Regions from separate parts of the Streptomyces sp. NPDC041122 genome, predicted to be linked through region 2. Evidence: predicted binding sites of a transcription regulator. Region 2 holds the regulator's gene; the other holds the start of a gene.
The links. Region 2 encodes HrcA, which represses chaperone genes, less so after heat shock. Its sites were predicted from a motif close to TTNGCACTCNGNNNNNCNGAGTGCNAA; they were not measured.
Positions count from the first base shown of each region.

Region 1: a site for HrcA is predicted at 2,145-2,171, ahead of groL (chaperonin GroEL). Genes of this name have one in related genera too.

Region 1 is NZ_JBVIYQ010000013.1:151,045-154,450, reverse strand. It holds gene ACZ6B8_RS36795 (esterase/lipase family protein) at 1-290, shown strand, start outside; gene groL (chaperonin GroEL) at 391-2,016, opposite strand; gene ACZ6B8_RS36785 (cold-shock protein) at 2,334-2,537, opposite strand; gene ACZ6B8_RS36780 (MoaD/ThiS family protein) at 2,958-3,233, opposite strand; gene thrC (threonine synthase) at 3,321-3,406, opposite strand, start outside.
Region 2 is NZ_JBVIYQ010000001.1:462,311-465,716, reverse strand. It holds gene ACZ6B8_RS02050 (DUF3097 domain-containing protein) at 1-270, opposite strand, end outside; gene ACZ6B8_RS02045 (MBL fold metallo-hydrolase) at 306-1,046, opposite strand; gene hrcA (heat-inducible transcriptional repressor HrcA) at 1,242-2,258, shown strand; gene dnaJ (molecular chaperone DnaJ) at 2,259-3,398, shown strand.

The sequences.
Region 1 (3,406 bases), on a different contig from region 2:
CGCCCGGCGGCACCCTGGAGGGCTTCGGCATCCTCGCCGACGAGCTGAACAAGATTCCCGCGCTCATCGGCCTCGGCTCCGAGGCGGACATCCGCGAGCACTGCTTCGTGCCGACGGTCAGCGCCATCGCGCTGCGCGACATCGACACCCACGAGAAGCTGTACGGGCCGGTCACGGCCTCGGCCGACGAGGACAGCGAGCTGGACGAGTTCCTCTGCGCCTCGCGGAACGAGGGCCACACCCTGGTGACCGAGGAGCTCTGCACCTGGATCATGGACCGCCTGCCGTAGTCCTGCCCCGGCCGAACGCCCGAGGGCGGCACCCCTTCCTGAGAAGGAGTGCCGCCCTCGGTTCGCGTGAAGCGATGAACCAGTGATCAGCCGGAGCCGATCAGAAGTCCATGTCACCGCCCGGCATGCCGCCGCCGGCCGGGGCGGCGCCCGCCTTCTCCGGCTTGTCGGCGATGACGGCCTCGGTGGTGAGGAACAGCGCGGCGATGGAGGCGGCGTTCTGCAGGGCAGAGCGCGTCACCTTCGCCGGGTCGAGGATGCCCTCGGCGATCATGTCGACGTACTCACCGGTCGCGGCGTTCAGGCCGTGGCCGACGGTCAGGTTGCGCACCTTCTCGACGACGACGCCACCCTCGAGACCACCGTTGACGGCGATCTGCTTGAGCGGGGCCTCCAGGGCGAGCTTCACGGCGTTGGCGCCGGTCGCCTCGTCACCCTGCAGGTCCAGCTTCTCGAAGACCGAGGCGGCCTGCAGCAGGGCCACGCCACCGCCGGCGACGATGCCCTCTTCGACGGCCGCCTTCGCGTTGCGGACGGCGTCCTCGATGCGGTGCTTGCGCTCCTTGAGCTCGACCTCGGTCGCGGCACCGGCCTTGATGACGGCCACGCCGCCCGCGAGCTTCGCCAGGCGCTCCTGGAGCTTCTCGCGGTCGTAGTCGGAGTCGCTGTTCTCGATCTCGGCGCGGATCTGGTTGACGCGGCCCTGGACCTGGTCGCTGTCACCGGAGCCGTCGACGATGGTCGTCTCGTCCTTGGTGATGACGACCTTGCGGGCGCGGCCGAGCAGGTCGAGACCGGCGTTCTCCAGCTTGAGGCCGACCTCCTCGGAGATGACGGTGCCACCGGTGAGGATGGCGATGTCGCCGAGCATGGCCTTGCGGCGGTCACCGAAGCCCGGGGCCTTGACGGCGACGGACTTGAAGGTGCCACGGATCTTGTTGACGACCAGGGTCGACAGGGCCTCGCCCTCGACGTCCTCGGCGATGATCAGCAGCGGCTTGCCGGACTGCATGACCTTCTCGAGGAGCGGAAGGAGGTCCTTCACGTTCGAGATCTTCGAGTTGACGATCAGGATGTACGGGTCGTCGAGCGACGCCTCCATACGCTCCATGTCGGTGGCGAAGTACGCCGAGATGTAGCCCTTGTCGAAGCGCATGCCCTCGGTGAGCTCGAGCTCCAGACCGAAGGTCTGCGACTCCTCGACGGTGATGACGCCTTCCTTGCCGACCTTGTCCATCGCCTCGGCGATGAGCTCGCCGATCTGGGTGTCGGCGGCGGAGATGGAGGCGGTCGAAGCGATCTGCTCCTTGGTCTCCACGTCCTTGGCCTGCTCGAGCAGGGCGCCGGAGACGGCCTCGACGGCCTTCTCGATGCCGCGCTTGAGGGCCATCGGGTTGGCACCGGCGGCCACGTTGCGCAGACCCTCGCGCACCAGGGCCTGGGCCAGGACGGTCGCGGTCGTCGTGCCGTCACCGGCGACGTCGTCCGTCTTCTTCGCGACCTCCTTGACCAGCTCGGCGCCGATCTTCTCGTACGGGTCCTCGAGCTCGATCTCCTTGGCGATGGAGACACCATCGTTGGTGATCGTGGGGGCGCCCCACTTCTTCTCGAGGACGACGTTGCGACCCTTGGGGCCCAGGGTCACCTTGACGGCGTCGGCGAGCTGGTTCATGCCGCGCTCGAGGCCGCGCCGTGCCTCCTCGTCGAACGCGATGATCTTGGCCATGTGAAGTGGTCCTCCCGGACGGGGTGGAAAAGCAAACGGACCGTGCTGGTGCCCGCGACGGACGGCCTGCAGCCCTTGTGGTTCCTTGCCCCACCCGGCCTGCGGGCCTCACCGACCCGATCCAAGTTCTGTCACTCTCACTCGGAGAGTGCTAAGCCCAATGATTAGCACTCGACCCCTGCGAGTGCAAGCGCCTCTCGAGGATCTCGGACAGGTCCGGGCGCCCGGCGCGCGGACCCCGCGCACACGAGGGGCCCGTACCCCTGACGGGATACGAGCCCCTCGCGATGCTTGCTTCGGTGGTCGATCGCGCCGAGCTAGACGGCGAGCTTGACCATGTCCGCCTGCGGACCCTTCTGGCCCTGCGAGATCTCGAATTCGACTCGCTGACCTTCTTCAAGGGTGCGGTACCCGTCCATCTGGATCGCGCTGTAGTGGACGAAAACATCCGCACCACCGTCGACCGCGATGAAGCCGTACCCCTTCTCCGCGTTGAACCACTTGACGGTGCCCTGAGCCATGCCTAACTCCCCTATTACTGGCCCTTGCACAGGACCGCACTTCGCGGACCCGGGTCAGACCTCACCCCCCACTGATTGGGGGTGTGCGCCGGAACGCGTCGACCGCCGCTGAATGTATCTGTCCAACTGCCGTCTGCAACAGGTCAATCGGACGAGAATTCTGGGCACGCGCGATCGGTAATATGCGGAGAATTTGCCGGAATTCAGGGCAAGTCGGGCCGGGCAAAAGCCACATGGGGCTCAAATGGGCGGCGCGCATTGGCTGCTTCTTGTCGACTCCGGGTCGACTTCGTATATGCGCTCGGCACAAACGGCGAAGCACACTTCCCAACTGTACCGCGCTCAACCATGCAGAATTGCCCCCTCCGTTTCTCACCGGAGAGGGCAATTCGACTTCTGCAGGGTTCTTGCGGAAAGCGATCAGCCGCCGGCGACGGCCGGAATGATCGAGACGCCCGCACCGTCGGGAGTGGCGGTCTCCAGGCCCTGCTCGAACCGGACGTCGTCGTCGTTGACGTACACGTTCACGAACCGGCGCAGCTTGCCCTGGTCGTCCAGGACGCGGGCGGCGATGCCGGTGTGGTTCTTCTCCAGGTCGGCGATGACCTCACCCAGGTTCGCCCCCTCGGCGGCGACCTCGGCCTTGCCGCCGGTGTAGGTGCGGAGAATGGTGGGGATCCGGACGTTGACGCTCATGGGTTTCACCTCAGGGGATACGGGCCCCGTCAGGGGCGCGGGGAACTGCGCGGCCAGCCACATCCGGCCCGCAGGGAAAGGAGAAGGTCAGCCGGCCAGACCCGCGGAGCGAAACGCCTCAAGGCTCGGCTTGATCGTGGCGGTCGCCTGAGACCTCTCGGCAACAGCGTCGA
Region 2 (3,406 bases):
ACCCGGTGCCGACCCCGCCGCCGGGCGGACCAGCGTCACCGGGCGGCCCTCCAGGAGGAACCCCCGCGGCTCCATGGGGAAGACGCGCTGCTTGCCGAAGCGGTCCTCCAGGGTCACCGTCGGCCCCTGCGCCGTCTTCTCGCACCGGATCACCGCCCCGCAGAAACCGGTGGTCAGCTCCTCGACCACGAGGCCGGCGTCCGCCGCCACCTCCGGTACGGGCTTCGGCTTCTTCCAAGGCGGCGTGAGATCGGCGGAGTACTGGCGCATTCTGCCGACGATAGGAAGAGTCGCGGCCGTCCGGGTCACGACACGCCGAAGCGCCCCGCCAGCGTGTCGCGCTGCTCACGGACAAAAGCCGCATCCACCGCGGCGCCGTGCCCCGGCACGTACACCGCGTCCTCGCCGCCGAGGTCGAGGAGGCGCTCCAGCGCCGCCGGCCAGTGCCGGGGCGCCGCGTCCGGGCCCGCCTGCGGTTCGCCCGACTCCTCGACGAGGTCCCCGCAGAAGACCACCTCGCGCCCGCCGTCGGTGCCCGGCACCAGGACCGCCAGGTCGTGGGCGGTGTGCCCGGGACCGACGTTCGCGAGCAGCACCTGGGCGCCGCCCAGGTCGAGCGTCCACTCCCCGCACACCAGGTGGTGCGGGCGGACCAGGAGGTCGGCCGCCTCGGCCGCCGCCTCCGCGTCGAGACCGTGCCGCACCGCGTCCGCGCGCAGCTCCTCGCGCCGCTCGGTGAGGACCGTCTCGACGCCCACCGCCCCGTACACCTGCACACCCGCGAAGGCCGCGGCCCCGAGCACGTGGTCGAAGTGCGGGTGGGTGAGTGCGAGATGGGTCACCCGGCGGGTGCCGCCGAGGACGCGGCGGGCAGCGGTGCGCAGGGCCGCGCCCTCGGCCAGGCTCGAACCCGCCTCGATCATGAGCGCCGCGTCGTCGCCGACGACCAGCCCCACCGTGCAGTCCCAGACGGGCAGACGGCGCCGCCCCACCCGCGGCGCCAGCTCTTCCCAGCCCGCCGCTTCCCATGCCGGCCTCACGTCCATACGGTGACGCTATCCGCACCGGCCGTCTCCGGCAGGACACCAGGGGGCCGCCCTTGCCGGGGCCGTACCCCACGCCCGTACACTGACCCTTTGGAAGGCTGGCACTCACCCGCGGGGAGTGCCAGGCGGGGGCTCGGGGGACACCGGAGCCCCGTCGTGGACCGTGGACGACGCAGACAGCTGGAGGTGTGCGCGATGCTCAATGAACGCAGGCTCGAAGTGCTGCGCGCCATCGTCCACGACTATGTCGGGACGGAGGAGCCCGTCGGCTCCAAGGCGCTCACCGAGCGGCACCGTCTGGGGGTCTCGCCGGCCACCGTCCGCAACGACATGGCGGCGCTGGAGGAGGAGGGGTTCATCGCCCAGCCGCACACCAGCGCCGGGCGGATCCCGACGGACAAGGGCTACCGACTGTTCGTCGACAAGCTCGCCGGTGTGAAGCCGATGACCGCGCCCGAGCGGCGGGCCATCCAGAACTTCCTCGACGGCGCCGTCGACCTCGACGACGTGGTGGGACGCACGGTGCGGCTGCTCGCGCAGCTGACGCGGCAGGTCGCCGTGGTGCAGTACCCCTCGCTCACGCGGTCGACGGTGCGGCACGTGGAGTTGCTCTCGCTGGCGCCCGCGCGGCTGATGCTCGTACTGATCACGGACACCGGCCGGGTCGAGCAGCGGATGATCGACTGCCCGGCGCCGTTCGGCGAGAGTGCGCTCGCGGATCTGCGGGCCCGGCTCAACAGCCGGGTCGCCGGCCGCCGCTTCACGGACGTGCCGCAGCTCGTGCAGGATCTGCCCGAGGCCTTCGAGACCGAGGACCGCGGCACCGTGTCGACGGTCCTCGCCACCCTCCTCGAAACGCTCGTGGAGGAGACGGAGGAGCGGTTGATGATCGGCGGAACCGCCAATCTCACCCGCTTCGGACATGACTTTCCCCTCACCATCCGGCCCGTGCTGGAGGCACTGGAGGAGCAGGTCGTGCTCCTCAAGTTGCTTGGTGAGGTACAGGATTCGGGTATGGCCGTACGGATCGGTCACGAGAACGCCCATGAGGGACTCAGCTCCACGTCCGTGGTCTCGGTCGGCTACGGTTCGGGCAGCGAGGCAGTCGCCAAACTCGGCGTGGTCGGACCGACCCGCATGGACTATCCGGGAACGATGGGAGCAGTACGCGCAGTGGCACGTTACGTCGGACAGATCCTGGCGGAGTCGTAAGTGGCCACGGACTACTACGCCGTACTCGGCGTGCGCCGCGACGCTTCCCAGGACGAAATCAAGAAGGCCTTCCGCAGGCTGGCGCGTGAGCTTCACCCGGACGTGAATCCGGACCCGAAGACTCAGGAGCGCTTCAAGGAGATCAACGCCGCGTACGAGGTGTTGTCGGACCCGCAGAAGAAGCAGGTCTACGACCTCGGCGGCGACCCGCTGTCCCAGGCGGGCGGCGGCGGTGGCGCGGGCGGTTTCGGGGCCGGTGGCTTCGGAAACTTCTCGGACATCATGGACGCGTTCTTCGGTACGGCGTCGCAGCGCGGGCCGCGCTCGCGCACGCGCCGCGGCCAGGACGCCATGATCCGCCTGGAGATCGACCTCGACGAGGCGGCCTTCGGCACCACCAAGGACATCCAGGTCGACACGGCCGTGGTCTGTACGACCTGCAGCGGTGAGGGTGCCGCGCCGGGGACGTCCGCCCAGACGTGTGACATGTGCCGCGGTCGCGGTGAGGTGTCGCAGGTCACGCGGTCCTTCCTCGGCCAGGTCATGACCTCGCGGCCCTGCCCGCAGTGCCAGGGCTTCGGCACGGTCGTGCCCACCCCGTGCCCCGAGTGCGCCGGCGACGGCCGCATCCGGTCGCGGCGGACGCTCACCGTGAAGATCCCGGCCGGTGTCGACAACGGCACCCGGATCCAGCTCGCGGGCGAGGGCGAGGTCGGCCCCGGCGGCGGCCCCGCCGGCGACCTGTACGTGGAGATCCACGAGCTGCCGCACGAGGTCTTCCAGCGGCGCGGCGACGATCTGCACTGCACGGTGACCATCCCGATGACGGCGGCGGCGCTCGGCACGAAGGTGCCGTTGAAGACGCTCGACGGCATGGAGGAGATCGACATCCGGCCGGGCACGCAGTCCGGTCAGTCGGTCCCGCTGCACGGCCGCGGCATCACGCACCTGCGCGGTGGCGGTCGCGGTGACCTCATCGTGCACGTCGAGGTCCTCACGCCGACCAAGCTCGACCCCGAGCAGGAGCGGCTGCTGCGGGAGCTCGCGCAGGCGCGGGGTGAGGAGCGGCCCACCGGGCAGTTCCAGCCGGGGCAGCAGGGGCTGTTCTCGCGCCTCAAGGACGCGTTCAACGGGCGGTAGCGCCTTGG